One region of the Paraburkholderia sp. RL18-101-BIB-B genome, then DNA from elsewhere that is predicted to be linked to it. Evidence: predicted binding sites of a transcription regulator. Region 1 holds the regulator's gene; each other region holds the start of a gene.

Region 1 (9,901 bases):
CCGATCCAGCCGTTGCCCGCGTACACGGCCGCGAGCGAAATGCCGGCGACCGAGGTGGGCAGCGCGAACGGCAGATCGACCACGGCGTCGACGATACGTTTGAACGGGAACGTGTAGCGCACCAGCACCCACGCCACCAGAAAACCGAACACCGCGTTGATCAGCGCGCCGCCGAGCGCGGAAAAGAAGGTGAGCCGATACGACGCGAGCACGCGCGGCGAACTCACCGCCCGCACGAACTGGCTCCAGTCGAGCGTCGCGGTCTTGAGAAAGGTCGCCGCAAGCGGAATCAGCACCACGAGGCTCAGATAAGCCACCGTGATGCCGAGTGTCAGGCCAAAACCGGGCAACGCGCTCGGTTTTCGGAAGGTCAACGTCGTCATGCTCGTTACTCGTTCAGGTTGATGCTCGTGTTGCCGGCCGCCGGGCCCTGGCGGCCAAAAGCGCGCCCATGGGCGCGCTTGGGAGTGACGCGTTGCCGCGCCGCTTCGTTGCCTATGCCGGTTCCGGCATCGGCAGTGTTATTGCGGTTGATAGATCGAATCGAACACGCCGCCATCGGCAAAGTGCGTCTTCTGCGCGTTGGCCCAGCCGCCGAACGAATCGTCCACCGTGTACAGCTTCAGCTTCGGAAACTTGGCGGTCAGCTCAGCCGGCACCTTGTTCGAACGCGGACGGTAGAAGTTCTTCGCCGCGATCTCCTGCCCTTGCTCGCTATACAGGAAGTTCAGATACGCTTCGGCGACCTTGCGCGTGCCGTGCTTGTCGACGACCTTGTCCACCACGGCGACCGGCGGCTCCGCCAGAATGCTGACCGACGGCACCACGATCTCGAACTTCTCCGGACCAAATTCCTTCAGCGACAGGAATGCTTCGTTTTCCCACGCGATCAGCACGTCGCCGATACCGCGTTGCACGAAGCTGGTGGTCGCGCCACGCGCGCCCGAATCCAGCACGCCGGCGTTCTTATAGAGCTTGCCGACGAACTCCTTGGCCTTCTGATCATTGCCGCCCGGTTGATGCTCGGCATACGCCCAGGCCGCGAGGTAGTTCCAGCGCGCGCCGCCCGAGGTCTTCGGATTCGGCGTGACGATCGACACGCCCGGCTTGGTCAGATCGTCCCAATCCTTGATGTGCTTCGGGTTGCCCTTGCGCACCAGAAACACGATCGTCGACGTGTACGGCGACGCGTTATCCGGCAAGCGCTTCTGCCAGCCCTTGTCCAGCAAACCCTTGCCGGCCAGTGCGTCGATATCGTATGCAAGCGCCAGCGTCACCACGTCGGCCTGCAGGCCGTCGAGCACCGAGCGCGCCTGGGCGCCCGAGCCGCCGTGCGACTGCTTGAAGGTGATCGTCTCGCCCGTCTTCGCCTTCCATTCCTTGCCGAACGCCTGGTTGACGTCCTGATACAGCTCGCGCGTCGGGTCGTAGGACACGTTCAGCAGCGTCGTGTCGGCGGCGTGCGCCTGCGCCATCACGCCGAGCGCGCCCGCCGCGCCCAATGCGAGTGCCGCGATCAGTTTTTTCGTCCTGCCTGCCAGCCCCGTACCTTGGTGATCCATGTCAACTTTCTCCGCGTTGTGTCCGCTGAAACAGCGTGTGGTGTCTTTTTACGTCGCGGTCACGTGCACATGAGCGCCAACTGGAGGCCAGTCTATCGAAGGGCTTTCATCATTAAAAATAATGTTTCTTCATTCTTTAATACGCAAAAGTGGTAATGACAGCTGGATAAGGCGTTGCGGCAGGAAAACGGGTGTTTGAGCGTCGCTTGACGGCGCTGGAACGACACCCTTCACCCCGAACTTAAAGTAAAGCTTGAATTGCGCCGAATACTGTATAAAAATACAGTCACCTGTTCATACATACAGTGGCGCCATGACCAAACTCACCGCACGACAGCAGCAGGTTTTCGATCTGATCCGCAGGGCTATCGAACGCACCGGCTTTCCGCCCACCCGCGCGGAGATCGCCGCCGAGCTGGGTTTCAGCTCGGCCAACTCGGCAGAAGAACATCTGCGCGCGCTGGCTCGCAAGGGCGTGATCGAACTCGCGGCCGGCGCATCGCGCGGCATTCGCCTGCTGGCCGGCCCGGAAGACTCGCCGCACCAGTTCACGCTGCCGCACGCCAGCATCATGCAACTGTCGCTGCCGCTCATCGGGCGGGTTGCCGCGGGCAGCCCGATCCTCGCGCAGGAACATATCTCGCAGCACTATGCGTGCGACCCGGCGCTGTTCTCGAGCAAGCCCGACTACCTGTTGAAGGTGCGCGGGCTGTCCATGCGCGACGCGGGCATCTTCGACGGCGACCTGCTCGCGGTACAAAAGCGCAGCGAAGCCAAAGACGGCCAGATCATCATTGCCCGGCTTGGTGACGACGTCACGGTCAAGCGCCTGAAGCGCAGGCCGAACGGGCTCGAGCTGATCGCCGAGAACCCCGATTACGAAAACATCTTCGTTGAAACCGGCAGTGCGGAGTTCGCGCTGGAGGGTATCGCCGTGGGGCTGATCCGCCCCGGCGAGTTTTAACCCTCTCGCCCGTTCGACAAAATAAGAAGCCGCGCCAACGTCGCATCAACGTTGCATCGCCTGGAGAGTCTCATGGAACGTCTTGCCCGCCTGCTGCCCTTTCGCCAGTTCGGTCGTCTGCGCCATCTTCGCAAGCTGGTGCCCTGCTCATTGATCGAGGCGGCCACGCTCGGCACGCCGTCGCTGTTCGACTCGCCCGAGGCCGCGCCGAGCCTGCCGTCGTCGATGCCGGCATTTGCCCGCGTGTCGTTGAATTCGGGCTTGAATACGGCGGAACCGGCGCGTCGCGCACCGGTGCGGGTTTATCACGGGCCGTCGCGTCTGATCATGGTCGGCACGATGGACGCGGTTTGCCGCATGATCGACCGCTGCATCGCCGATGAAGCCAACGTGCATGGGGCGGTGTTCGAGTCTTGATGGGTCTTGATGTGTCTTGAACGGGACAGCGAGAGATGTATTGCGTGGGATCGTTTTCGCGTGGCTGCGGTCCACGTTAGATCACACCTGATGGAGAGTCCCACTCGATGGCAGTTTCAAAACGTACCAAACGCAGCAGCAAGCGCGGCATGCATGGCGGCGCCGCCCGGCCGCTGATCGTCACGCTGATCGTGATCGTGGTGATCGCCGCGCTGGGGTTTGCTTACGCGACACCGTACATCGCGCTGAACAATCTCAAACGCGCGGCCGATGCGCGCGACGCGCAAACCGTCAATCAGTATGTCGACTTCCCCGCGTTGCGTGAGAGCCTGAAGGAGCAAGTCGCCGGCTTGCTGACACGGCGGCTTGGCGCGCACAGCAACGGCAATCCATTGGCCGCCATTGGCGCGATGATCGGCGTTGCGTTGATCGGTCCGCTCGTGGATGCGTATGCCACACCGGACGGCGTGGCGGCCTTGCTGAACGGCATGCCGCCGCGCGGCGATCCGGGCGAGCGGCCACCCGCGCCCCCGGCCGCGAATAATCCGCCGGACGCCGCTGCGACCGCACCTGCGCCTGCAGCTCCCGCAAACGGCAACGCGGCCAATGTCAACTCCGCGCCACCGCAACCGCCGCAAACCACGGCGGGCTATCGCGGCCTCAACGAGTTCGTCGTCACGTACCAGCATGGCGCCGGCGACGCGCGTTACTCGGCGATCTTCCAGCGCGAGGGCGTATTCACGTGGAAGCTGGCCGCGGTCAACCTGAACGAGTGATCACCTGATGCCGTCAGGCCGAGGCGGCCGGTCACGTGACTAGCCCGCCTCAAGCCGCCGCTTGCTGCTGCTCCTGCGCTGAAGAACACGCCACCAGAATGCTGCACGAGACACGGTCGAGCAGCGGCGTATTGCCCGCGCCCATCCACCATCGCGACAAACCCGTGCGGCAGCGGTGGCCGACCACGACCAGGTCGACATGCAATTCATTGGCGAGGTTGGCAATCTCGTCGATCGGATGGCCGAACGCGAAATGCCCCTGGGCGCTCACGCCTCGCTCCGTGAGCCAGTCCACGCCTTCCTGCAGGATGTCGCGCGCGGTCTTTTCAAAACTGCCGCAGGCCACGTCGGTCAACAGGCCCGCGCTTTGCGCAATGCTCGAACGCATGTCGACGACCGACAACAAGTGCGTTTCCGCTTTCAGATCCAACGCCAGGTCGGCGCCGCAACGTAGTGCTTTGCGGCCTTCACGCGAGCCGTCGTAGCACAGCAGGATTTTCTGGTAGCTCGCCATGATTTTTCTCCCTTCGCGCGGGACGCGCGATCTGAATTAATCATGGTGCGCCGCAATTCAGGTTGCAAGGGATGGAAAACGCTAAGTGTGCGCTAACTGCCCCTTAACGACGCCCTAAACAGGTGCGCGAGCCGCCCGCGGGTCCTCCGCGCGCCGATGCCGCAGTGCAAGAAACCCGCTTCGGACTGTCGGGGGCGAACCAACAGCGTCCCGCCGATGCCCTAGAATAGGCGGCCTCCCCCGGCCATTCGCGTCATTCACGTCTTTTTCCGGAGACTCGTTCGATCCATGCCCGAAGCCGCCATCGAATTTCATCAGGTCAAAAAAAGCTACGGCGAAAAAACGGTCGTCGATGGACTGTCGTTTCATGTCAACGCCGGCGAATGCTTCGGCCTGCTCGGCCCGAACGGCGCAGGCAAAACCACCACGTTGCGCATGCTGCTCGGTATCGCGGCACCGGATGCGGGCACGATCCGTCTGTGCGGCGAGCCGATCCCCGGCCGCGCGCGCGTGGCGCGGGCGCGCGTCGGCGTGGTGCCGCAGTTCGACAATCTCGATCCCGACTTCACGGTACGCGAGAACCTGCTGGTGTTCGGCCGCTACTTCGGCCTGAGCGCCGCGCAATGCCGCGCGATGGTGCCGTCGCTGCTCGAATTCGCGCGCCTCGAGAGCAAGGCGGACGCGCGCGTGAGCGAATTGTCAGGCGGCATGAAGCGGCGCCTCACGTTGGCGCGCGCGCTCGTCAACGATCCCGATGTGCTGATCATGGACGAGCCGACCACCGGCCTCGATCCTCAGGCGCGGCATCTGATCTGGGAGCGGCTGCGCTCCTTGCTCGCGCGCGGCAAGACCATTCTGCTGACCACGCACTTCATGGAAGAAGCCGAACGGCTCTGCCACCGGCTGTGCGTGATCGAGGAAGGGCGCAAGATCGCGGAAGGCGCGCCGAGCGCGTTGATCGCATCCGAGATCGGTTGCGATGTGATCGAGATCTTCGGGCCCGATCCGGTGGCGTTGCGCGATGAACTGGCGCCGCTCGTCGAGCGCACCGAGATCAGCGGCGAGACGCTGTTCTGCTATGTCAACGACGCGCAGCCGGTGCATGCCCGGCTCAAGCAGCGCGCGGATCTGCGCTATCTGCATCGACCGGCGAATCTGGAGGATGTGTTCCTGCGGCTCACCGGTCGCGAGATGCAGGATTAGAGGCGCATCGAGACCGGACTCGCACGCAACGCGCTACAGATACAAAGACACCCCAAAAGGAAGTTCCGTAGAGGAACACCGCACGAGACACGCAATGGACGCACGCACTTACGAAACCCCGGGCGATACGCCGTCGAAACAGGAAGCCTTCGCCGCCTTTCCCGCGAACGCAAGCAACTGGATCGCCGTGTGGCGCCGCAACTATCTGGTGTGGAAGAAGCTCGCGATCGCCTCGATGTTCGGCAACCTGGCCGATCCGATGATCTATCTGTTCGGCCTCGGCTTCGGGCTGGGGCTGATGGTGGGGCATGTCGACGGCGTGTCGTATATCGCGTTTCTCGCGGCGGGCACGGTGGCCTCGAGCGTGATGATGTCGGCGAGTTTCGAGTCGATGTATTCGGGCTTCTCGCGCATGCACGTGCAACGCACCTGGGAAGCGATCATGCATACGCCGCTGACGCTCGGCGACATCGTGCTCGGCGAGGTGATCTGGGCGGCCAGCAAGGCGGTGCTCTCGGGCGCGGCGATCATGCTGGTGGCCGGCGCATTGGGCTACGCGAATTTTCCGTCGATGCTGCTGGCGTTGCCGGTCATTGTGCTGACCGGGCTCGCGTTTGCGAGCGTCGCGATGGTCGTGACAGCGCTTGCGCCTTCGTACGACTTCTTCATGTTTTACCAGACGCTGGTGTTGACGCCGATGCTGTTGCTATCCGGCGTGTTCTTTCCGGTGTCGCAACTGCCCGCAGTGGCGCGAGGCGCTACCCAGCTGTTGCCGTTGGCGCATGCCGTCGACTTGATGCGGCCGGCCATGCTGGGCCGGCCCGTCGACAATGCGCTGTGGCATGTGGCCGTGCTGGCCGCGTATGCGGTGGGCGGGTTTATCGTGTCGGCGATTCTGTTTCGGCGCCGGATGATGAAGTAGGTTTTCCGGCTTTCGACAACCACGCACCACAGGCGCCGATACCCGCAATCAACCTGGCATCGGCGCCTGTCGCGAACCGGGCTTGCTTAGTCCTCGTCGTCCGTCCACGGAATGTCCACGTCGGAGATAAACGCCACCGTGGCGAATGGGCCGCCGTCCTGACGCCCGATCTTGCCGTCGGCGCGCTGCCACTCGACCCGGAACACCGTGCCCGGATCGTCGGCGATCAGACGGACCGTACGCACTTCGTCCGGATCGGCTTCTTCGACGGGACCGTCGAGCGAGATCTGCAGTTCCTGCGGCCACAGCCCATCGGCCGGATCGTAGATCTTGTCGCCGTCGGGAATCAGTGTGAAGGCTTCCACGCCGATCGTCGCCGACGCGTCCACGATCATCTTGCCCAACGCGCGCAGCAACGCCGTGGCCCGCGCCGAATTCGCCTGACGGATTGCGAGATCCCCGCGCGTCAGCGCCTGCTCAAGTTTTGGGTTTGTTTTTTGTTGCGCCATTCGATGTCCTGAGTCCTATCGCTCTGTTGTGGATGGCACGCGAATTCGAGCGCGCGCCGCTGTCCATTTTTCGGGCTGAATCCTACCACCGGTGTCCCCAAGGTGACTTCCTTCGGTGCGTGCACTGCAGCATTGCCTGCCGTGCAGTCCGCGTCTTCAACCCGCCCCGTCCACCACAGTTTAGGTCGTGATTCGCGTTCCGGCTGGGACATTTGCCTTTCATTTGATAGCGAATGGATCGCTATCGCACGCATGCGGCCAGCCTGCTTCGTGATGCGCGGGCGCTCGCAAACCCTGTTTCGCCGCGTAGATGCCGCGTGGATTCTCCAAACCCTGGAGCCGTCAGCGCGTGCTCCTGCTGCGCTTTCGCGTGGCCTTCGAGGAAGCCGCATCGGCTGGCTTCGCGCCCGCGATTTCCGCGATCAGATGATCCCGGAACGCCCTCACCGATTGCGGCAGTTCACGCCCCGCCATGGTCTGCACCTGAATGCTGCGCTGGCGCATCTGCGGATGCGTCATCGGCATCACGACGAAGCCATCGCCGGCATAACGATCGCGCACGGACAGCAGACCCGTGAACATGATCGCGCCGGACTTCTGCGCGTAGCGGTACATGGCGCCGCTGTTGTTGCAGGTGAGTTCGGGCTCGAGCAGGACGCCTTCGAGCGCACAGGTAATGTCGATCAACTGACGAATCGTCGTGCCGGGTTCAGGCAGCACGAGCGGATAGCGCTGCAAGTCGGCGAGCGACACCTTCGCGCGCGCGGCCAAGGGATGATCGGCGCGCAGCAGCGCCAGCACCGGTGCGCGTTCCGTGTGCTCGACCTTGACGCCCTTCTCCGGCGCGAGGCTAAAGGTCAACGCGAGGTCGGCGTCGCCGTCGCGCACCTGACGGGTCGCCTCGCCCGGCGACATGACCGAGAGCGTGAAGTCGATGCCCGGATACTGAACCCGGAAGCTTGCCATCGCGGTGGGCAGGAAGTCCGCGGCGAAGCCTTCGGAACTCGCCACCTTGATCATGCTGCCATGCAAGGTCTCAAGGCCGCCGATCTCCTTCATCACATGCTCGGCTTCGAGCAGGCTGCGCTGCGCGTAGGCGAGCAGGCGCTCGCCGGCTTCCGAGAGCGCCATGCCGCGCGGACGCCGCTCGAACAGCGCGACGCCGAGGTCGCTTTCGAGCCGCGCCACTTGCCGGCTGATCGCGGAGACAGCGACATGCAAGCGCGCGGACGCGTCGCTGAGCGAGCCGGTGCGAGCGACCTCGACGAAATAGCGCAGCGCGATGCCATGCAGCGAAAGTGCCATGCCTTGTGCCTCGTTCAACGGTATGCGCCGCCGAGCCAATGTCCGCGAGCGCTTCAACTCAATGCAGCGAGCTTTGCCTTTTCGGCAACGCAAGCTTCGAAAGACGATCATTGTGACAAAAAAAACGGCCTTCTAGAATCGGTTCGAAGCTGCAGGCTACGTCCAATCGAAATCAGACAAGACCACGCGCCGCCCGCCCCCACATTCCGCCCGCATTGAAGACACCCATGAGCCGCACACAGGCCATCGAGCACGCCACCCAGCATTTCGAATCCGGCGCCTTTCTCGAGACCCTCAACCGTCGCGTCGGTTTTCGCACCGAAAGTCAGGAGGACGATCGCGCCGCCACACTGCTGTCGTATCTGACCGACGAGATCACGCCCGAAGCGGCGGCCCTCGGTTTCCGCACGCGCATCGTCACGAATCCGGTGGATGGCTTCGGGCCCTTCCTGATCGCGAGCCGCCACGAGGGCGATCATCTGCCGACCGTGCTGATCTACGGCCACGGCGACGTGGTGCGCGGCTACGACAGCCAGTGGCGCGCGCCGCTCACGCCGTGGGCCGTGACCGTCGAAGGCGAGCGTTGGTTCGGCCGCGGCACCGCCGACAACAAAGGCCAGCACAGCATCAACCTCGCCGCGCTGGCGAGCGTGCTGGCCGCGCGCGACGGCAAGCTCGGCTTCAACGCGAAGCTGCTGATCGAGATGGGCGAGGAAACCGGCTCGCCCGGACTCGACGCGATCTGCCACGCGCACCGTGAAGAACTGGCCGCCGACGTGTTGATCGCCTCAGACGGTCCGCGTCTTGCCGCGCGCCGCCCCACCGTGTTCCTCGGCTCGCGCGGCTCGGTGAACTTCAAGCTGTCGTTGAATCTGCGCGACGGCGCGCATCATTCGGGCAATTGGGGCGGTCTGCTGCGCAATCCGGCCACGGTGCTCGCGAACGCGTTGGCGAGCCTCGTCGACGCGCGCGGCGTGATCGCTGTCGACGGTTTGCGGCCGCCGCCGATTCCCGAAGCGGTGCGCCGTGCTCTCGCGGATATCACGGTAGGCGGCGGCCCGGGCGATCCGGCCGTCGACGAGAACTGGGGCGAGCCCGGCCTCTCCGCGCCTGAGCGCGTGTTCGGCTGGAACAGCTTCGAAATACTCGCGTTCAAGGCCGGCAATCCGGAGAACCCGGTCAATGCAATCCCGTCGTCGGCGTTCGCGCATTGCCAGTTGCGCTTCGTGGTCGGCACCGATTGGGACAACCTCGAACGGCATCTGCGCATGCATCTGGATGCGCACGGCTTCTCGCAGGTGCGGATCGACGTCGAGCGCGGCGCGCCCGCCACGCGTCTGAACCCGGACGATCCGTGGGTCACCTGGGCGATCGCCTCGCTTGAGCAGACCACCGGCAAGAAGACCGCCGTGCTGCCGAATCTGGGCGGCACGCTGCCCAACGAAGTGTTCGCCGACACGCTCGGCCTGCCGACCATCTGGGTGCCGCACTCCTACCCCGCCTGTTCGCAGCACGCGCCGAACGAGCACCTGCTCGGCCCGGTCGTGCGCGAAGGCCTGCAGATCATGGCGGGCCTCTTCTGGGATCTCGGCGAGAACTCGCCGCGCGCCGTACCTCACGCCGCAACCTGAGCGACGCCCGGACCAACCGGGCGCAAGCCGCCGTTATCCGCATCTGTCACGAGGCACGTCCACGATGAGCACGTCCACTTTGCAAGCCAGCGCCGCGC
Region 2 (9,901 bases), on a different contig from region 1:
GCGGCGCCGAGCGTAATGACGATCGGAAAGCGGTCGAGCAACTTGAGAACCAACTGGCTGCCCCACACGATCAGCGGAATGCTCACCAAGAGGCCGAAAATCACCAGCGCGAGCCGGTGCTCGGGATCGGCGGCCTCAGCCGCGCCCGCGATCGCGATCACGTTGTCGAGGCTCATCACCGCGTCCGCGACGATGATGGTCTTGATCGCCGACATCAGCTTGTCGGCCGGCTTGATGTTCTCATGCGGGTCGTGCGCCGGCGCCATCAGACGCACGCCGATCCACAGCAGCAGCAGGCCGCCTGCGAATTTCAGCAACGGCACATCGAGCAGCGCGACCGCGAACGCAATCAACGCCACGCGCAGCACGATGGCGCCCACCGTCCCCCACAGCACGCCCTTCGTGCGTTGGGACGGCGGCAAATTGCGGCAGGCCAGCGCGATCACGACGGCATTGTCGCCACCCAGCAGAATGTCGATGACAATAATCTGAATGACGGCGCCCCAATGGAGCGTGGCGAAGAACTCGAGCATGATTGAAAGAATAAGAAGAAATCCGACGCGCGGCCAATAAAAAAAGCGGAGGAGTCTACACTCCCCCGCTTTTAGAACCGCACGCTCACGAAAGGGCTTCGTAAGCGTATCAAAAAACGCGCCGTGACAGCGCGCGAATTTCGATTTACAGCATTGCCTTCAGAAGACGCGCCATTTCCGACGGGTTCTTCGTGACCTTGATGCCGCAAGCGTCCATGATTTCCAGCTTCGCTTCAGCGGTGTCAGCACCGCCCGAGATCAGCGCGCCGGCGTGGCCCATGCGCTTGCCCGGAGGCGCCGTGACGCCAGCGATGAAGCCGACCACCGGCTTCTTCATGTTGCCCTTGATCCACTCAGCAGCGTTCGCTTCGTCCGGACCACCGATCTCGCCGATCATGATGACGGCGTCCGTTTCCGGATCGTCGTTGAACATCTTCATCACGTCGATGTGCTTCAGACCGTTGATCGGGTCGCCGCCGATACCGACTGCCGACGACTGGCCGAGGCCGATCGCCGTCAATTGGCCGACTGCTTCGTACGTCAGCGTGCCCGAACGCGACACGACGCCGATGCGGCCCTTGCGGTGGATGTGACCCGGCATGATGCCGATCTTCAGTTCGTCCGGCGTGATCGTGCCCGGGCAGTTCGGTCCGAGCAGCAGCGTCTTGCGGTTTTCGGCACGCATACGAGCCTTGAGCTCGATCATGTCACGGACAGGAATGCCTTCCGTGATACAGATCGCCAGGTCCAGATCGGCTTCGACCGCTTCCCAGATCGCAGCAGCAGCGCCTGCCGGCGGAACGTAAATCACCGACACGGTCGCGCCCGTTTCAGCCTTGGCTTCAGCGACGCTAGCGTAGATAGGAATGCCTTCGAAATCTTCGCCGGCCCGCTTCGGGTTCACGCCTGCAACGTACGCTTCACGGCCGTTTGCATATTCACGGCAAGCACGCGTGTGGAACTGACCGGTCTTGCCGGTGATGCCCTGCGTGATGACCTTGGTGTCTTTGTTAATCAGAATCGACATGTATTGACCTCTGTTCGTTTGGCGTCGCGCTGTTGCGCCGCGCGGCGGGATGTTCTCCGCCCGCGTCGCTCACGCGCCGCCATTCGTAATCCTGGTTAATTCTGGCAAAAGCCCCGCGGACTCGGCTTACGCCTTGCCCGAAGCAGCCGCGACGACCTTCTGAGCCGCTTCTTCCATGCTGTCCGCCGCGATGATCGGCAGGCCGGATTCAGCGAGCATCTTCTTGCCGAGGTCTTCGTTCGTGCCCTTCATGCGGACCACGAGCGGCACCTTCAGCGAGACGGCCTTCGACGCCGCGATCACGCCTTCCGCGATCACGTCGCAGCGCATGATGCCACCGAAAATGTTGACCAGAATCGCGGTCAAGTTCGGGTTCTTCAGCATGATCTTGAACGCTTCCGTGACCTTCTCGGTCGTGGCGCCACCGCCCACGTCCAGGAAGTTCGCCGGTTCGCCGCCGAACAGCTTGATGGTGTCCATCGTTGCCATTGCGAGGCCAGCGCCGTTCACGAGGCAGCCGATGTTGCCGTCGAGCGAGATGTACGCGAGGTCGAACTTCGAGGCTTCGACTTCAGCCGGATCTTCTTCGTCCAGATCGCGATACGCGACGATTTCCGGGTGACGGAACAGTGCGTTCGAATCGAAGTTGAACTTGGCGTCCAGCGCGATGACCTTGCCGTCGCCGGTCAGGATCAGCGGGTTGATTTCGGCCAGCGATGCGTCGGTTTCCCAGAATGCCTTGTACAGGCCTTGCAGGATCGCGCGCGCTTGCGGGATCGATGCGTCGGGCACGCCGATTTTCTTCGCGAGGTCGTCAGCTTCGGCGTCCTTCAGGCCGGTCGACGGGTCGACTGCAACCTTGTGGATCAGCTCGGGCGTCTTTTCCGCGACTTCTTCGACGTCCATGCCGCCTTCGCTCGATGCCATCACGACGATCTTCTGCGACACGCGATCGATCACGAGGCCGACATACAGTTCCTTCTTGATGTCAGCGCCTTCTTCGATCAGCAGACGATTCACCTTCTGGCCTTCCGGGCCGGTCTGGTGCGTGACGAGCTGCATGCCGAGGATCTGGTTCGAGTACTCACGAACCTGTTCCAGCGACTTGGCAACCTTCACGCCGCCGCCCTTGCCACGGCCACCCGCGTGGATCTGAGCCTTCACGACCCATACCGGGCCGCCGAGCTCTTCCGCGGCCTTGACCGCATCATCCACCGAGAAGACCGGCTTGCCGCGCGGTACCGCGACGCCGAATTTCCGCAGGATTTCCTTACCCTGGTACTCGTGAATCTTCATGCGTGATTCCCTTCAGTCTGAGAGTTGGATTGAACTTCGTTTCCGCTGCCGTCGTTCATGCCGGACGCGTTGCCGCCCTCGCCTGTCTGGCGGACTGCCCCGTCGCCTGACGATGCCGCGCGATCCGCTGTATACGGAGCGCGGCCATACCAGCGCGGATAAAACTGCTGCACCGCCTCGCCGTCGAAACGCAGCGCGTGGCAGCGTCCCAGCTGGAATGGCGGTTTATCGTTGGAATGCTCACCTGTGCTGTTAGACGATCCGTCTCCTGAACCTGCGTTCGCGCCCGACGCGCCGTCACCGGTGTTCCACACTTCGCCGGCGAATGCCTGAATCGCGGCGGTCGGCAGGATCGCGCACAGCTCGGTGAGATGCGTGCAACCCGCCGTGCCGCCCAGCAAACGGGCAGACTCGCGACGGAAGTTTTGGCGGAGATTGAGCCCGATGAGGGCACGGTAGGCGGGATTGCTGACTTGGCACAAACCAGGATAGGGCACCCAGTCGGACGACGCCTCGGCGTCGACGACATTGAGCTTGCGATCGATGGTGATGCGAAGCCAGAGTTCATGGATCGGCTGACCATTGGGCCGGACGCCCGACGCAAGCACCACATCGCGCGGTTTTTCGTCGGTCAAGCACGCTTCCACATCCCACAGGCCATCGGCTCGCTCATAGGCTTCCGCTCTGATTGCGCGACGATGGCGCAACTGACGGGACACTGGCGGGGAGAGCGGCATGCGGGAAGGAAAGGCCGGATTGGAAAACCCACGAATTTTAGCATACTGGGTATTTGGGACAGGTCCGATTGCGCACGGCCGCGCCGCAGGCGGCTGAGCGCGGAAGTCGCTGTCTTAAAGGGCTTGCGCGCCAATAAAGCCGCCGCGCTTACTCGCCGGCCCAGTCTTCGTCGATTCCCTTAAGGATTTTGCCGATCGTGGCCCCCGAAAATCCGCGCGAGGCCAGAAAGCGCGTCTGCTTCGCCCGTTCGGCGGGCGTTTCGGGAAGCCGGCCGAATTTCTTTTGCCAGACGGCGAGCGCACGAGCCAGTTCCGTTTCGCGCAATTGCGCGCTGGCTTCTTCGACGAGCGTCTGGTCGACCGAATGCTGCTTCAATTCGCCGACGATCCGGCTCGCGCCCAATCGCGACGAGCGCCGATGAATCAGACTTTCGGCGAAACGCGAATCGGACAGCCAGTTTTCGGCTTCGAGTGCGTCGAGCAAGGTGTCGAGCGAGTCGGTTTCCTCGACGAACGGCTTCAGCTTGCGCGCCAGTTCGGTACGGCTGTATTCACGGCGGGACAGATAGCCGAGCGCGCGGCCTTTTAACGACCGTGCCGGACGTTGGGATTTTTTGGCTTCGTCTTGCCCGGGTTTCGCTTCGCCTGGGACGCGACGCGAGCGAGTGTAGGTGGTTTCGGAGGGATCCGAGCCTACGGGCGGGGAGGATTCAAACTGCGCGCGCTGCGGATTGCGGCCCGCAGCGCGGTCATGTGCGTCGAACGATTCGAATGGATCGAACGACTCGTCGTCTTCATCACGCGGGCCGTCCGCGTGGCGTCCGGAATCGGACAACGGCCGGCCCTTGCGTATCACGTGATGGTTACTCTTCTTCGTCCGCGACTTCAGCGCCTGCGCCGGTCACGGCTTCCGCCATGGCATTCACGCCCAGCGACTCACGGATACGGTTTTCGATCTCGCGAGCGATATCCGGATTTTCGCGCAGGAATTCACGCGCGTTGTCCTTGCCCTGACCGATACGTTCGCCGCTGTAGCTGTACCACGCGCCGGCCTTGTCGACGATCTTGGCCTGCACGCCCAGGTCAATGACTTCGCCCTGACGCGAAATACCTTCGCCGTACAGGATGTCGAAAATCGCCTCGCGGAATGGTGGAGCAACCTTGTTCTTCACCACCTTCACGCGCGTTTCGTTGCCGATCACTTCGTCGTTCTTCTTGATCGAACCGATACGGCGAATGTCCAGACGCACCGACGCGTAGAACTTCAGCGCGTTACCGCCCGTGGTGGTTTCCGGGTTGCCGAACATCACGCCGATCTTCATACGGATCTGGTTGATGAAGATCACGAGGCAGTTCGTGCGCTTGATCGTGCCGGTGAGCTTGCGCAGCGCCTGCGACATAAGACGCGCTTGCAGACCCGGCAGCGAGTCGCCCATTTCGCCTTCGATTTCAGCCTTCGGCACGAGTGCCGCGACCGAGTCGATCACGATCATGTCGATCGAGCCCGAACGCACCAGCGCGTCGGCGATTTCGAGCGCCTGTTCGCCGGTGTCCGGCTGCGAAACCAGCAGGTCGTTCACGTTCACGCCGAGCTTGCCCGCGTACTGGATGTCCAGCGCGTGTTCCGCGTCGATAAACGCCGCCGTGCCACCGAGCTTCTGCATTTCGGCGACGACCTGCAACGTCAGCGTGGTTTTACCGGACGACTCCGGGCCATAAATTTCGACCACCCGGCCACGCGGCAAACCGCCGACGCCCAACGCGATGTCGAGGCCGAGCGATCCGGTTGAGACCACCTGGATATCTTCGACCGCCTCACCTGCGCCGAGCCGCATGACCGACCCTTTGCCGAACTGCTTTTCGATCTGCGCGAGTGCGGCAGCGAGTGCCTTGCTCTTTTCAGCAGTCAGTCCAGCCGAGCCTTTCTTGCTTTCTTCCATGAATCGTCCTTTGCTATGATGAACGGCGTCTGAGGCGGATGTGCAGCCCCGAGTTTCAACCTACTCGTGAAGGACAGCACACGAAACCCAGACACTGTATAAAAAAACAGTAGTTTTGGCAAGCACGATTCTCATGCGAACGCGCATTTTTACTGTCGCGCTGCCCAACTACCCACAATAATTTTCGGAGACCGCTGTGCGCCGGGGGACACCCCGCGGCGCCGGCAAGGCCAGGCTTGCGCACCATGCGAATTCTGATTGCCGAAGACGACAGCATACTCGCGGACGGTCTGGTTCGATCACTCCGCCAATCGGCCTATGCCGTCGATCATGTGAAGACCGGCGTCGAGGCTGACACCGCGCTGTCGATGCAAACTTTCGACCTGCTGATTCTCGATCTGGGCCTGCCGCGCATGTCCGGCCTCGAGGTGCTGCGCCGCCTGCGCGCGCGCAATTCCAACCTGCCGGTGCTGATCCTGACCGCCGCAGACAGCGTCGACGAACGTGTCAAGGGTCTCGATCTCGGCGCCGACGATTACATGGCCAAGCCCTTCGCGCTGAACGAACTCGAAGCACGCGTGCGCGCCCTGACGCGGCGCGGCGCGGGCGGCGGCCCGACGGTCGTACGGCATGGTTCGCTGTCGTTCGACCAGGTCGGCCGGATCGCCTATGTCAACGAGCAGGTGATCGATCTGTCGGCGCGCGAACTGGGTTTGCTCGAAGTGCTGCTGCAACGGATCGGCCGCCTTGTCTCCAAGGAACAACTCGTCGACCACCTGTGCGAATGGGGTGAAGAAGTCAGCAACAACGCAATCGAGGTCTACGTGCACCGCCTGCGCAAGAAAATCGAACCGAGCGGCGTGCGCATCATCACCGTGCGCGGTCTTGGCTACTGCCTCGAGAAAGCGGCGTCGCCGGCGAGCACGAGCGCGAACGCCATGACGACGCCCCCGCCCGCCGAGCCCGAGCCGCCCTCCTCGCCGCCGTCCGGCGCGATGCCGGCGAGCCATCACTACAAATAGAGGACGCCCATGTCCGCGCGCGCAGACCGCGCTACGGCGCACGCGGCGGACCTCGACGAGGCGCGCGACGAGCGCTACGCCAATCCGTTCGCCCCGCCCGACGAAACCGAAGCTGCCGCCGAGGCGCGCCCGCGCTCGCTATTCGGCGAGATCCTCGACTGGATGCTGGCGCCGCTGCTGCTGCTTTGGCCGATGAGCCTCGCTGTCACGTATCTGGTCGCCAAGTCGATTGCAAACGGCCCGTTCGACCGCGCGCTGGAAACCGACGCGTACGTGCTCGCGCGCCAGATTCATCCGGTCAATGGCGTGGCGGAACTGACGCTGCCCGACTCCACGCGCGACTTTCTGCGCGCGGACAATGTGGACAGCGTGTTCTATCAGGTGCTCGGCACGCGCGGCGAACTGGTGGGCGGCGAGCGCGACATGCCGCTGCCGCATGAGGAAGACCGGCCGCAGCCGGGGCTCGTCGAATTTCGTGACGACGTGCTGCGCGGCAACGATATCCGCGTCGCCTATACGACCGTCGAGTTTCCGCAGACGCCCGGCGCGCAGCCTGTGCTGGTGCAGGTCGCCGAAACGCTCGACAAGCGCAGCCAGCTCGCCAACGACATCATCAAAGGCGTGATCCTGCCGCAGTTCGTGATCCTGCCGCTCGCGATCCTGCTGGTGTGGTTCGGGCTCTCGCGCGGCCTCGCGCCACTGCACGCGCTGCAGGCGCATATCCGCGCGCGCCGCCCGGACGACCTGTCGCCGCTCGAGGCACGCCGCGCGCCGCCGGAAATCGAGCCGCTCGTCACCTCGTTCAACGATCTGCTGACGCGCCTCGAACAGAACATGGAGCTGCAAAAGCGTTTTATCGCCGATGCCGCGCATCAGATGAAAACGCCGCTGGCCGGCCTGCGCACCCAGGCCGAACTGGCGCTGCGCCAGGACGCCTCCGCGGAAGTGCATCGCTCGCTGGAGCAGATCGCCACCAGCTCGGAGCAGGCCGCGCGGCTCGTCACGCAACTGCTGGCGCTGGCGCGCGCTGAGAATCGCATGTCGGGGCAGATTTTCACGCCGGTCGAGGTGACGGAAGTCGCGCGCCACGCCGTACGCGACTGGGTTCAGGCCGCGCTCGCCAAGCAGATGGATCTGGGCTACGAAGCGCCCGAAGAACCCGTCGAAGTGGACGGCAATCCGGTCATGTTGCGCGAAATGCTGTCGAATCTGATCGACAACGCCATCCGCTATACGCCGCCGGGCGGGCGCATCACCGTCAGGGTCAGGCATGACGCGCCGGCGCGGCTCGTTTATCTGGAAGTCGAGGATACCGGGCTCGGCATTCCAGTCGCCGAGCGTTCGCGGGTGATCGAGCGCTTCTACCGGATTCTCGGCCGTGAAGGCGACGGCAGCGGCCTCGGACTCGCGATCGTCCGCGAGATCGCGACCATGCACGGCGGCGAGCTGACGATCGACGACAACGTCTACCAAACCTCGCCGCGGCTTGCCGGCACGCTCGTACGCGTCAGCTTGCATGTGCACGAACGGGCCGGGACTTACCCTAACGCAACTTGAACACGCAAATTTGCCATTTCGATATTGAGATAACTTGAGAGCAAATTAGCCGGGCTTGACGCCAGATCGCCGCGTGTTGGACAAAAACCCACAACACACGCCAGGCTGCAATTTCACCCCGCCACGTCAGTACGCCGTAAGTTTCCACTCCAATAATCGGTTCCACGGGAACGCCGTTACCGGCGAACCGCGTGCATATCAATATTGGAGACGACATATGGCTACCGTTGGCGGGCAAATCTCGCACGTGCCGATGACGCGCGAAGAGAAGCGGGTGATCTTCGCATCGTCGCTGGGTACGGTTTTCGAGTGGTACGACTTCTATCTGGCCGGCTCGCTGGCGGCCTTCATTAGTAAGAGCTTCTTCTCCGGCGTCAATCCGACAGCCGCGTTCATCTTCACGCTGCTCAGCTTCGCAGCCGGCTTCGCGGTCCGGCCGTTCGGCGCGATCGTGTTCGGGCGCCTCGGCGATATGGTCGGGCGCAAGTACACGTTCCTCGTGACGATCGTGATCATGGGCCTGTCGACGTTCCTCGTCGGTTTTCTGCCGGGCTACGCGGCGATCGGCTTTGCTTCGCCGGTGATCTTCATCGCGATGCGCATGCTGCAAGGCCTCGCGCTCGGCGGCGAGTACGGCGGCGCCGCCACCTACGTGGCCGAACATGCGCCGCCCGGACGCCGCGGCTTCTACACGGCCTGGATTCAGACGACCGCCACGCTCGGCCTGTTCCTGTCGCTGCTGGTGATTCTCGGCGTGCGTACGGCAATGGGTGAAGACGCGTTCGGCGCCTGGGGCTGGCGCATTCCGTTCATCGCCTCGATCATCCTGCTGGGCGTGTCGGTGTGGATTCGTCTGCAACTGCATGAATCGCCGGTGTTCGAGCGCATCAAGGCCGAAGGCAAGACCTCCAAGGCGCCGCTGACCGAAGCCTTCGGCCAGTGGAAGAACCTGAAGATCGTGATTCTCGCGCTGATCGGCCTCACCGCCGGCCAGGCCGTGGTCTGGTACACGGGCCAGTTCTACACGCTGTTCTTCCTGACGCAGACGCTGAAGGTGGACGGCAGCAGCGCCAATATCATGATCGCGATCGCGCTCCTGATCGGCACGCCGTTCTTCCTGTTCTTCGGCTCGCTGTCGGATCGTATCGGCCGCAAGCCGATCATCATGGCCGGCCTGCTGATCGCCGCGTGCACGTACTTCCCGCTGTTCAAGGCGCTGGCGCACTACACCAACCCGGCGCTGGAAACCGCGACCGCGAAGGCACCGATCGTCGTGATCGCGAACCCGGACGAGTGCTCGTTCCAGTTCAACCCGGTCGGCACCTCGAAGTTCACGAGTTCCTGCGACATCGCCAAGAGCGCGCTCTCGAAGGCCGGCTTGAACTACGAGAACGTCGCCGCGCCGGCGGGCACGCTGGCGGAGATCAAGGTCGGCGATACGGTGATCAACACGTATGACGGCAAGGCCGCCGACGCCAAGGATCAAGGCAAAGCGTTCGACAAGACCCTCGCGACGACGCTGAAGACCGCGGGCTATTCGCCGAAGGCCGATCCCTCGCAGATCAACTGGCCAATGACCGTGGTGATCCTGACGATCATGATGATCTACGTGACGATGGTCTACGGACCGATCGCGGCGATGCTGGTGGAGATGTTCCCGACGCGCATCCGCTACACCTCGATGTCGCTGCCGTATCACATCGGCAATGGCTGGTTCGGCGGGTTCCTGCCGGCCACCGCGTTCGCGATCGTGGCGGCGAAGGGCAATATCTTTTCGGGACTGTGGTAT
Region 3 (9,901 bases), on a different contig from region 1:
AGCGCGTCTTTTCACCCAAACGACCGGTCTGCCGCCCCACGCGTGGCGCAACCAGGTGCGCTTGCAGCGCGCGCTCGCGCCACTGCGCGCCGGCGTTTCCGTCACAGATGTCGCCGCCGCCAGCGGCTTCACCGACCAGAGCCATTTCACGCGACACTTCCGGCGCATGTTCGGCGTGCCGCCGGGACGCTGGCAAGGCGTCTGACGCGGCGCTGGGGCACGGCTTGCTGGCAACCTCTGCGTGCCACGCTACGTGCTCATTCCGGCGCAAGATACGGCCTGGCGCCCACGCTCCCGCATCAAACCACCCCCATCCGCAAGAACGTACAAGCCCCGCCCGGCCGCCGCCGCTATGCTTCCCGAATCAAGGAGGCTAGATTGACCCATTCCACCGCAGGCCAGCCCACGAGCTCAGGCCATTTCAAAGAGTTCACCGCCGGCGCGCGCGACATCATTCCGATGATGGTCGGCGCGGCGCCTTTCGGCGTCATTTTCGGCACCCTCGTCGCATCCGGCCCGCTGCATCTATGGCACGGCCAGTTGATGTCGCTCGTCGTGTTCGCCGGCTCCGCGCAGTTCATCGCGCTCGGCCTGATCGCCGGACACGCGAGTTTCGCCGTGATCTGGGCGACCACGCTCGTCGTCAATTTGCGGCACGTGCTGTACAGCGCGACGCTCGCGCCGCACGTCGCGCATCTGCCCACACGCTGGCGCTGGGTGCTCGGCGCGCTGCTCACGGACGAAGTCTTCGCCGTCGCGTGGGAGCACTACCGGCATCGCGAACCCGGCACGGTCGGCCCGCACTACTTCTTCGGCGCCGGCTTGGCCATGTACCTGAACTGGCAGCTCTGGACCGTCGCCGGCCTGCTGTTCGGCGCGGCTTTTCCGGGCCTGCAATCGCTCGGCCTCGATTTCGCCATGGTCGCCACCTTCATCGCGATCGTCGTGCCGCAACTCGTCGCGTTGCGCTATATCGCGGCCGCCGTCACCGCGGGCACGCTGGCCTTCTTCTGGCAGGCGTGGCCATACAAGCTCGGTTTGCTCGGCGCGGTGTTCGCCGGCGTGGCGATCGGCGTGCTGCTTTCGACGTCGCGGCCCAACCTGCGCGGCACGGGCAAAACCGCGGAGGCGTCGCGATGAACTACGTCGTCCTGATTCTCGGCATGGCGGCCATCACGTGGGTGATCCGCGCCGCCGTCTTCGTGCTCGGCGACCGGTTGGTGTTTCCGCCGCTCGTGCGCACCGCCCTCGGCTTCGTGCCGGTCACCGTGCTGACCGCGATCATCGTGCCGATGGCGGTTTCGCCGCACGGCAGCGACGCCGAGCTGACGTGGCGCAATCCGCAACTGGTCGGCGCGCTGGCTGCGGTGGTTGTCAGCGCGTTGACGCGGCGGCCGCTTCTGACCATCGCCGTCGGCCTGACCGTGTTTTTTGTCTGGCAATGCGTCGTGCTCAAATAGGCGCACGCCGCTTTCATGCCGGCATCGGCGTCGTCCGGCTCGCGCCGCCCGCGCGCAAGCACGGCGACGCTTCCCTCTAAAGCGGGCGCCCCCCGCCCCGTGCTCCCTTAAGTTTCCCGTCAATCCGCCGTTATGCAGTCGAGGTCCGCTCGTCGGGATACGTCCCGCTGGTTACGCGGCATCAGGCAGGAATCAAGCGCGCCGGCATCGAACGCCGCGCCTCCCATGGCCCGCGTGGCCGGGCGGCGTGGCGAGGCCGCGCGGCAGGACCAAACGGGATAACACATGGGTCAAATCACCCTCACGCTCAAAGACGAGACCATCGCGACACTGCGCAAGGATTTCGACGCTTTTCTGCGGGTATCGCTGAAGCTCGATCCGCAGTTCGCGACGCCGTCGTTTGAGGATTTTTTGCGCGCCAAGCTGCTCGACAATATGGTGCCGCTGACCGAACACGCGGTTCAGCGGATGTTGCAGGGCGGCCAGTACGCCTGGGCTAAACGCACGCTGGACAAGGAGTTTCCGGATGTCGTCGCGATTCTGATGCGGCAGGCGGGCGAGTTCGGCTTCGGCTTCGCGGCCCGCTCGGAATGGACGCCGGAAGAACTCGCCAAGCAGTGCCGCGACTGGGCGGCGGCGATCGTCAAGGAAGCGGAAGGCGACGCCGTGCTGATCGACCCGCTCGCGGCGCAGATCAAGAGCGCGGCGCAGGACATTCAGGCGCTCGAGGAAGTCATGCAGACGCCGGCGTGGCGGCTGGTGGAATCGCTGCGTCAGCGCGTCTACGAGGCCAAGGTGGCGTGCGAAACGAGCGTGGGTAGCACCGCGCGCGAAAAGCTCGGCGAACTGCGCGGGCTGCTGCGGCTCGGCATTTCGCACGGCTCGTTCCAGAAGCAGGAAGCGCAGCAGATCATGGAGTTCCTGCGCCTGCTCAAGCCGGAGATTTTCGTGGAAGAGCCGTACGACGTGTTTTCGCGGATGGCGGCCTGGCTGCGTAATTTCTTCGTGCCGCCGCGGCCGGCGCCGCAGCAACAGCAGCAACGGCAGTCGCGCTGACGCTAAAGACCCTCGAAAACCTCTACAACGGCGGCAACCCGCCGCCGCTCAAGAGACGTATCGCCTACCAACGGACCAGGCCAACGGTCTTCACCCGCGTCCGTTGCTCAACGTTGATCGCGTTACCGCTGTTACGCACGGGAGCGCGCGCCGTCGCGCTCTTAATCCCACATCTTCCTGAGTTTCGCCCCGATTTCGATCTTCGCCTGCGCCGCCGCGGCCAGCCCGGCCGCCGTGGGCGCGCTCGGAACCGGCACGCGCGGCCATGCATAGGCGTCGAAGAGCGGCATCAGATGCGCGGGAATGAAGCGCGTACGCGACGCCCACACGTGACGATCGCCCATATGCGTCTGGTTGTGCACGTAAAAGCGCTGCGGCACGACGATATGCAAGTCCTCTTTCGCGCGCGTCATCGCCACGTAGAGGAGACGCCGCTCCTCGTCGATTTCCTCTTCGCTGCCGGTGCCGAGATCGGACGGAATGCAGCCGTCCACGCCGTTCAGCACGAACACGTTGCGCCACTCCTGCCCCTTCGCCGAATGGATCGTGGAGAGGATCAGATAGTCTTCGTCGATGAGCGGCACACCGGATTCGTCGCTGGTGGCGTCGGGTGGATCGAGCGTCAACTCGGTCAGAAAGCGTTCACGCGATGGATACGTGCCCGCGATGCTCTCCATCTGCAACACGTCCGCATGACGGATCGCCGCGTCCTCGTGATTGCGCTCGAGATGCGGCTCGTACCAGCGCCGCACCATTTCGAACTCGGCGGGCCACGGCGTCTGGCGCCCGTACACGCTCGACATCAGCTTGACGAACGGATGCCAGTCTTCTTGTGCGCGAGCCGGCGCGGTGAAGGCAGCCAATGCGCCGCCGGCGGTGTCGGCCGGATTGCCGCTGCCCGCGCGCGCGACGATCTCGTCGAGCACCTTCGCCGCGGTGGCCGGCCCGACGCCCGGCAGCAACTGCACGACGCGAAAGCCGGCGACGCGGTCGCGCGGATTTTCCGCCCAGCGCAGCACGGCGAGCACGTCTTTCACGTGCACCGAATCGAGAAACTTCAACCCGCCGAACTTCACGAACGGAATGTTGCGCCGGGTCAGTTCGATCTCCAGCGCGGCGCTGTGATGCGCGGCGCGGAACAGCACCGCCTGCGACTTGAGCTTCATGCCCTGTTCGCGCGCTTCCAGCACTTGCTCGACGATGTAGCGTGCCTGGTCGGCTTCGTCGGCGACGGTCACGAGACGCGGGCGCTGCGCCGACGCCTTGTCGGTCCACAAATTCTTCGTGTAGCGCTCGCTGGCCAGTTCGATCACCGCGTTCGACGCCGCCAGGATCGGCGCGGTCGAGCGGTAATTGCGCTCGAGCGTGACCTGTTTGGCCGGCGGATCGAAGTGCGCGGGGAAATCGAGAATGTTGCGCACGGTCGCGCCGCGAAACGAATAGATCGACTGGGCGTCGTCGCCGACCACGGTCAGGCCGCGGCCGTCCGGCTTCAACGCGAGCAGGATCGACGCCTGCAAGCGGTTGGTGTCCTGATATTCGTCGACCAGTACGTGGTCGAAGCGCGCCGACAAGTCGGCGGCGATTCCCGGCTCGGCGGCCATGTGCGACCAGTAGAGCAGCAGGTCGTCGTAGTCGAGCACGCTCTGTTTCTGTTTCGCCTCGACGTAGGCCGCGAACAGCATGCGCAGATCGGCCTCCGATTCACGGCACCACGGGAACGCCTTGTCGAGCACCTGGCCGAGCGACGCACCGGTGTTCACGACGCGCGAGTAAATCGCAAAGCACGTGCTCTTGGCCGGGAAACGCCGCTCTTTCGCCGACAAGCCGAGTTCGTGGCGCACGAGGTTCATCAGGTCGGCGGAATCCTCGCGGTCGTTGATCGTGAAGGCCGGCGCGAGGCCGATCAGATCCGCGTACTCGCGCAACAGCCGCGCGCCGACGCTATGGAAGGTGCCCGACCACGTCAGTCCTTGCGCCAACGCGGCTCGCGAACCGAGCGCCGCGCCGGCGATGCGTGTGACGCGCCGGGTCATTTCGAGCGCCGCGCGGCGCGAAAAGGTCAGCAGCAGGATGCGGCGCGGATCGGCGCCCTTCACCACCAGATTGGCGACCCGGTGCGCGAGCGTGTTGGTCTTGCCGGAACCGGCGCCCGCGATCACCAGTAGCGCGCCGAGCGGCGCGGTGGGCGTGTCGGCGCCGTAGTCGACGGCTTCGCGCTGCGCGTCGTTGAGCTTCGCCAGCCAGGCGGCGGTGTCGGACGTCGGGGACGTCGGGGACGTCGGGGACGTCGGGGACGTCGGGGACGGCGGGGACGTCGGGGACGGCGAGGGAGGCGCGGATTCGGCGACTGAGAGCACGATTGATTTGGGCGTTGGATGGATTCAGAGCGGCGACGCATACTGTATATCCATACAACTAGCGCAGACAAGCGACCCTTTTTTAGCCGCACGCCCTGTCTGCATTTTCAAGCGGCCGCACGGGCGAAGACCAGCGCAAAAAGAATGGCCCGTCGCACGAATGCGCACGGGCCATCTTTTGCCGGCAGAACATCGCGAGACGTTCATGCGCCCCGCGTCTGCCGCTGCCGCTGCCGCTGCCGCTGCCGCCAAGCCTGCTATTGCTTCTTCGCGTCCTTCACATTAGCGTCGGCGCTGGCCTTGTCGGCGTCGGCCTGCGCATCGGTCTTCTTCTTGTCGGCCTTGGCCTGCGCGACGGACGCCTTCTTGTCCGCCTTCGATTGTTCCTTGGCCGCCTTCTTGTCGGCATGGGTAACCGGCGCCGCGGCCGGATCGCTAGCCTGCGCGAACGCACCCGACGACAGGCAACCCGCGATCAACGCGGCGACAAGCGTGGTCTTCGTGGACTGGGTAATGCTCATGCGATACCTCCGTTGAAACGAGATGCCCGGACCTGAAAATCCGTTAAAGCGGCCGCGGCGGCAAAGCGCGCCGCCACGCCGCTTGATCAAAACTCGGCCTTAGTGCTTGACGTCGGCGCCGTCCGACTGGTCGCCCGTCTGGCCTTGCATGTTCATCTTCATCTCGTTGTTGGCGGTCTGCTTATCCGCCTTCTGGTTGATCTTGGCGTCGCGCACCTGTTCCTTGTACTGAACCTTGGCGGCCTTCTGCTGATCCTTGAGCTCCGCCTTGGATGCCTTTTTCGACGCGCGATATTCGGCGTTAGCCTTCGCATTGGCGTCGCGCTTCTGCACCAGCGGATCGGTCGAGCCCGACGCCGTCAGACGCGTCGGCGGCGGCGTCACCGGCTGCACGCCCTGCGCGGCAGGGGCGGTCGCGGTATCGGCGCCTTGCATCTGAACCTGCGGCTGGCCGTCCGTACCCGCTGCCGGTTGCGCGGTCTGCGCAAGCGCGGCCGTGGAAGCAAGAGCCGTAAGGGCGGTACCGATCAGAAGCGTACGAATCTGGGTCATGGCTAATCCTCTCTAAAGTTGTTGTGACGCGGGCGAGCTGTCCGGCGCTGCGCATTTGAGCCGCTGCATTTGAGTCACTGCATGAGCGCGCTCTGCGCGCCTCGCCCGGTCTGCTCGCTGCCAGATAAAAATCCAGCAGGCTTTCCCTATTGATCTGCACTTTACGAGTGAAGTTCATGTTTTACGACCGTCGTTACGGAACGTTTCACTTTCCGACAATCGCATAACATCTGCTTGCAGATGCTCACACGACGACGGCGCGCACCGCGAACTTCATCTAGGGCAAGCTTCTGGCTTATGATGCGAACCCTTTGCCTGAAGGTGCAAACGCCATGCCCAACCTCGATTTCACGCTCACCGGCGACTACGTCGAACTGCACAATCTCCTGAAGATAACGGGGCTGGCGGACAGCGGCGGGTCGGCAAAAATGATGGTCGCGGACGGTGCGGTCACCGTCGACGGCCGGGTCGAAACGCGTAAAACCTGCAAGATCCGCGCGGGTCAGGTTGTGCTGCTCGGCGATACGCGGATCGCAGTCCACGAGGCTTGACACGCGGCCCGTCGCCCGCAGTCCGAAAACTCGGAGCAACGTGCGCACCAAAATCGTGCCTCTTCCATCGACATCGCCGCGCCCAAGCAATAAGCTGTCAGTTTCGACAAACAAATAATCGGCTGACATACCCGGCTGGCGCCTGCCTCATGCATTCGCCAAGGCTCATCGAGCCGCCGCCCTCGCCTCCGCCCGCGCGCTCGTCGCGCCCGCCGTCGCGCTGTCGCCACTTCCGCCGCCAAGCGCTCCATGACTCAATCCGGCATCACCCGGGTGGCCGCCCGGCCGCCGACCCTGACCCGCCACGCGGCGGACACCGCGCGGCTCGCCGCGCCGCTCGCCATCGCGCAACTCTCGCAAATGGCGATGGGCGTCACCGACACGATCCTGCTCGGCTCGCTCGGCCCCGACGCGCTCGCGGCCGGCGGCCTCGGCGCGAACCTGTTTTTCGTGGTGGTCACGCTGCTGCAAGGCGTGCTGACCTCGGTCAGCGTGAGCGTGTCGCACGCGCGCGGCGCTCAGGACGAAGGCCGCGTGCCGCACATCTATTGGACCGGCTTTGTGCTGTCCGTGCTGCTGTCGGTGCCGGCGTTCTTCCTGCTCTCGTTCGCCACGCCGATCCTGCTCGCTTTCGGCGAACCTGCGCTGCTCGCGCGCAACGTCGGCGAATATGCGGCGGTGCTGCGCTGGGGCGCGCTCGGCAGCCTGATCGGGGTCGGCCTGATGCGCTCTTTCCTGCCGGCGATCGGCGCGGCCAAACGGCTGTTGTGGGTGTCGCTGGTGAGCGTCGGCGTGAACGGTTTTCTCAATTACGGCCTGATCCACGGCGCTTATGGCCTGCCGCGGCTCGGTTTTCTCGGCTCGGCTGCCGCGACCTCGATCACCGTCTGGTTGAGCGCGCTCGTGTTGATGGCGCTGTTGCATTTGCGCCCGCGCTATCGCCATTTCGTCGTCGCCACGCGGCCCGACGTGCCGCTGATGGGCGAACTGTTCGGCATCGGCTGGCCGGTCGCGATCACCTACGGCGTAGAGTCGACGCTCTTTCTCGCCACCGGCCTGATGGTCGGCCTGCTAGGCGAGTCGCAACTGGCCGCGCATCAGATTGCGTTGAACGTCGCCTCGGTGGCCTTCATGGTGCCGCTCGCGATCGGCCAGGCGGCCAACGTGCGCGTCGGCTTCTGGTCCGGCGCCGGCCAGCCGCTCGCCGCGCGCCACGCCGGTTTTGTCGCGCTCGCGCTCGGCGTCGCTTTCATGACGCTGTCGGGCCTCGTGCTGATCGCCGCGCCGCACTGGATCGTCGGCCTCTATCTGCATCTCGACGATCCGGCCAACGCTGCCACGGTCACGCTCGCGAGTTCGCTGCTCGGCGTGGCGGCGATCTTCCAGATCGTCGATGGCATGCAGACGGTCGGCTCCGGCTGTCTGCGCGGCCTGAAAGACACCCGCGTACCGATGATCGCCGCCGCCTTCGGCTACTGGGTGATCGGTTTTCCGACCGGCTACACGCTGGCGTTTCACTTCGGCCTCGGCGCGCGCGGTTTGTGGTGGGGACTCGCGGCCGGCCTCGCGAGCGTCGCGCTGCTGATGACGCTGCGCTTTCATAAACTGAGCTTGCGGCGCGTGCCGGCCACGTCTAGCGTGTCGCCGGTTAAATCCGCCTGAAGCCGAGCTTGAGGCGCGTATTCGCCACGCTCGCCACGCCGCCGGGCAAACGCGTTCAAAGCTGAACTAGCGCCGCTGGTCTCATCATGCGCGGCGCGCCGCCTGCCACATCGGTTTGAAGTCGCACTTGTAGCGCATCCCAATGCGGCCAGCACGGCGCCGGGCAAACGCGTTCAAAGCTGAACCAACGCCGCAGTCCACCCACGCTCGCCACACCGCCCGCCAATCCCGTTTGAACGATGCCCGGCTGGTTGCACGCGCAACCATCGGCGCACGGGAAATACGCCGCGAACGGTAAAATGCAGCGTTCCGGCCAATGGACGCGCACCCGCGCCCATGTGCCGAAAACCCGCTCGCGCGCCTCAAAAAGGCCAGCGCCGCCCGAAGGCTCATCACCCGCCATCAAGGCTTGCCGCTCTCACGCGGCAGACTCTCGCAAGCGCGCCGCCGGTGGCGCGCCGCTCGACCGACCCTGCTTCTCGCGCTAAAACATAACCAAGGACCACCCGTCATGCTTGCCCGCGTCACCCGTCTTTTCCCGCTCTGGGCCGTGCTCGTTTCGATTGCCGCGTACTTTTCGCCCGCCTCGTTCTCCGGCATCGCGCCGCACGTCACCACGCTGCTGACGATCATCATGCTGGCGATGGGCGTCACGCTCTCCGTCGCCGATTTCCAGCGTGTCTTCACGCGGCCCGCGCCGGTGATCGCCGGCATCGTGCTGCACTATCTCGTCATGCCTCTGGCCGCCTGGGTGATCGCCAAGGCGTTGCGCATGCCGCCGGATCTCACCGCCGGCATGGTGCTGGTCGGTAGCGTGGCAAGCGGCACGGCGTCGAACGTGATGATCTATCTGGCACGCGGCGACGTGGCGTTGTCGGTGACGATCAGCGCGCTGTCGACGCTGGTCGGCGTCTTCGCGACGCCGCTGCTCACGCGTCTTTATGTGGACGCGTCGATCGCCGTCGACGTACACGGCATGCTGATGAGCATCCTGCAGATCGTCGCGTTGCCGATCGTGGTCGGCCTGATCGTCAATCATCTGTTCGGCAAGATCGTGCGCAAGATCGAACCGATCCTGCCGCTGATTTCGATGGTCGCGATCGTGCTGATCATCGGCGCGGTGGTGGGCGGCACACAGAAGAGCATCGCGTCGGTCGGCCTCGTGGTGATGCTGGGCGTGGTGCTGCATAACGGCATCGGTTTGCTCGGCGGCTATTGGGGCGGCCGTCTGCTCGGTTTCGACGAAGCCGTGTGCCGCACGCTCGCGATCGAAGTGGGCATGCAGAACTCGGGCCTCGCCGCGACGCTCGGCAAGCTCTATTTCACGCCGATCGCGGCCTTGCCTGGCGCGTTGTTTTCGGTGTGGCACAACCTCTCGGGCTCGCTGCTCGCCGGGTACTGGGCGGGACGTCCCGCGAAAGGCTCCACGCATATGGATGGCGAGCGGGTGTTGAACGCCGGACGCGGGTAACAGCAAGCCGCGAGGCGCGCCGCGCGTGTCGCGATTGCTTCACGACCCCGACGCGTGCAGCGTGCACGATCGGCGTTCAATAGCAGCTTCTGCCGGTGCGTCCACGACGTATCGGCAGAGCGCGCAACGTGCGCAGTCGAACGCGAAAGTCCAGTCGCCGCGATCGCGTGCAAGAACGAAAGCCCATCGGCCTGATTCCCCTTAGAATGCATTTCTCGACAGCGTGAGCCACTCATGCGCTGTCGCCATGACAAGCCTGCAAACTAGG

What was found. The regulator LexA, encoded in region 1, represses DNA repair genes until DNA is damaged. The targets are predictions, from matches to a motif close to ACTGTATNNNNATACAGT.
Region 2: a site for LexA is predicted at 5,627-5,644, ahead of recA (recombinase RecA). Genes of this name have one in related genera too.
Region 3: a site for LexA is predicted at 4,918-4,935, ahead of P0D73_RS34560 (ATP-dependent helicase). Genes of this name have one in related genera too.

What each region holds. Positions count from the first base shown of each region.
Region 1 covers NZ_JARESV010000002.1:311,140-321,040, forward strand. Annotated here, with positions in the region: gene cysT (sulfate ABC transporter permease subunit CysT) at 1-383, opposite strand, end outside; gene P0D73_RS04385 (sulfate ABC transporter substrate-binding protein) at 522-1,562, opposite strand; gene lexA (transcriptional repressor LexA) at 1,876-2,526, shown strand; gene P0D73_RS04395 (hypothetical protein) at 2,599-2,943, shown strand; gene P0D73_RS04400 (DUF2939 domain-containing protein) at 3,051-3,719, shown strand; gene P0D73_RS04405 (universal stress protein) at 3,769-4,233, opposite strand; gene nodI (nodulation factor ABC transporter ATP-binding protein NodI) at 4,522-5,436, shown strand; gene P0D73_RS04415 (ABC transporter permease) at 5,531-6,358, shown strand; gene P0D73_RS04420 (hypothetical protein) at 6,445-6,867, opposite strand; gene P0D73_RS04425 (LysR family transcriptional regulator) at 7,210-8,172, opposite strand; gene P0D73_RS04430 (M20 family metallopeptidase) at 8,400-9,803, shown strand; gene P0D73_RS04435 (MFS transporter) at 9,868-9,901, shown strand, end outside.
Region 2 covers NZ_JARESV010000029.1:84,763-94,663, forward strand. Annotated here, with positions in the region: gene P0D73_RS30975 (TerC family protein) at 1-533, opposite strand, end outside; gene sucD (succinate--CoA ligase subunit alpha) at 679-1,560, opposite strand; gene sucC (ADP-forming succinate--CoA ligase subunit beta) at 1,687-2,856, opposite strand; gene P0D73_RS30990 (DUF2889 domain-containing protein) at 2,853-3,593, opposite strand; gene recX (recombination regulator RecX) at 3,742-4,449, opposite strand; gene recA (recombinase RecA) at 4,457-5,533, opposite strand; gene P0D73_RS31005 (response regulator) at 5,779-6,555, shown strand; gene P0D73_RS31010 (sensor histidine kinase) at 6,565-8,112, shown strand; gene P0D73_RS31015 (MFS transporter) at 8,330-9,901, shown strand, end outside.
Region 3 covers NZ_JARESV010000038.1:40,521-50,421, reverse strand. Annotated here, with positions in the region: gene P0D73_RS34580 (helix-turn-helix transcriptional regulator) at 1-205, shown strand, start outside; gene P0D73_RS34575 (AzlC family ABC transporter permease) at 379-1,140, shown strand; gene P0D73_RS34570 (AzlD domain-containing protein) at 1,137-1,460, shown strand; gene P0D73_RS34565 (DUF4088 family protein) at 1,746-2,516, shown strand; gene P0D73_RS34560 (ATP-dependent helicase) at 2,678-4,759, opposite strand; gene P0D73_RS34555 (hypothetical protein) at 5,134-5,397, opposite strand; gene P0D73_RS34550 (hypothetical protein) at 5,497-5,949, opposite strand; gene P0D73_RS34545 (RNA-binding S4 domain-containing protein) at 6,282-6,500, shown strand; gene P0D73_RS34540 (MATE family efflux transporter) at 6,750-8,162, shown strand; gene panS (ketopantoate/pantoate/pantothenate transporter PanS) at 8,674-9,633, shown strand.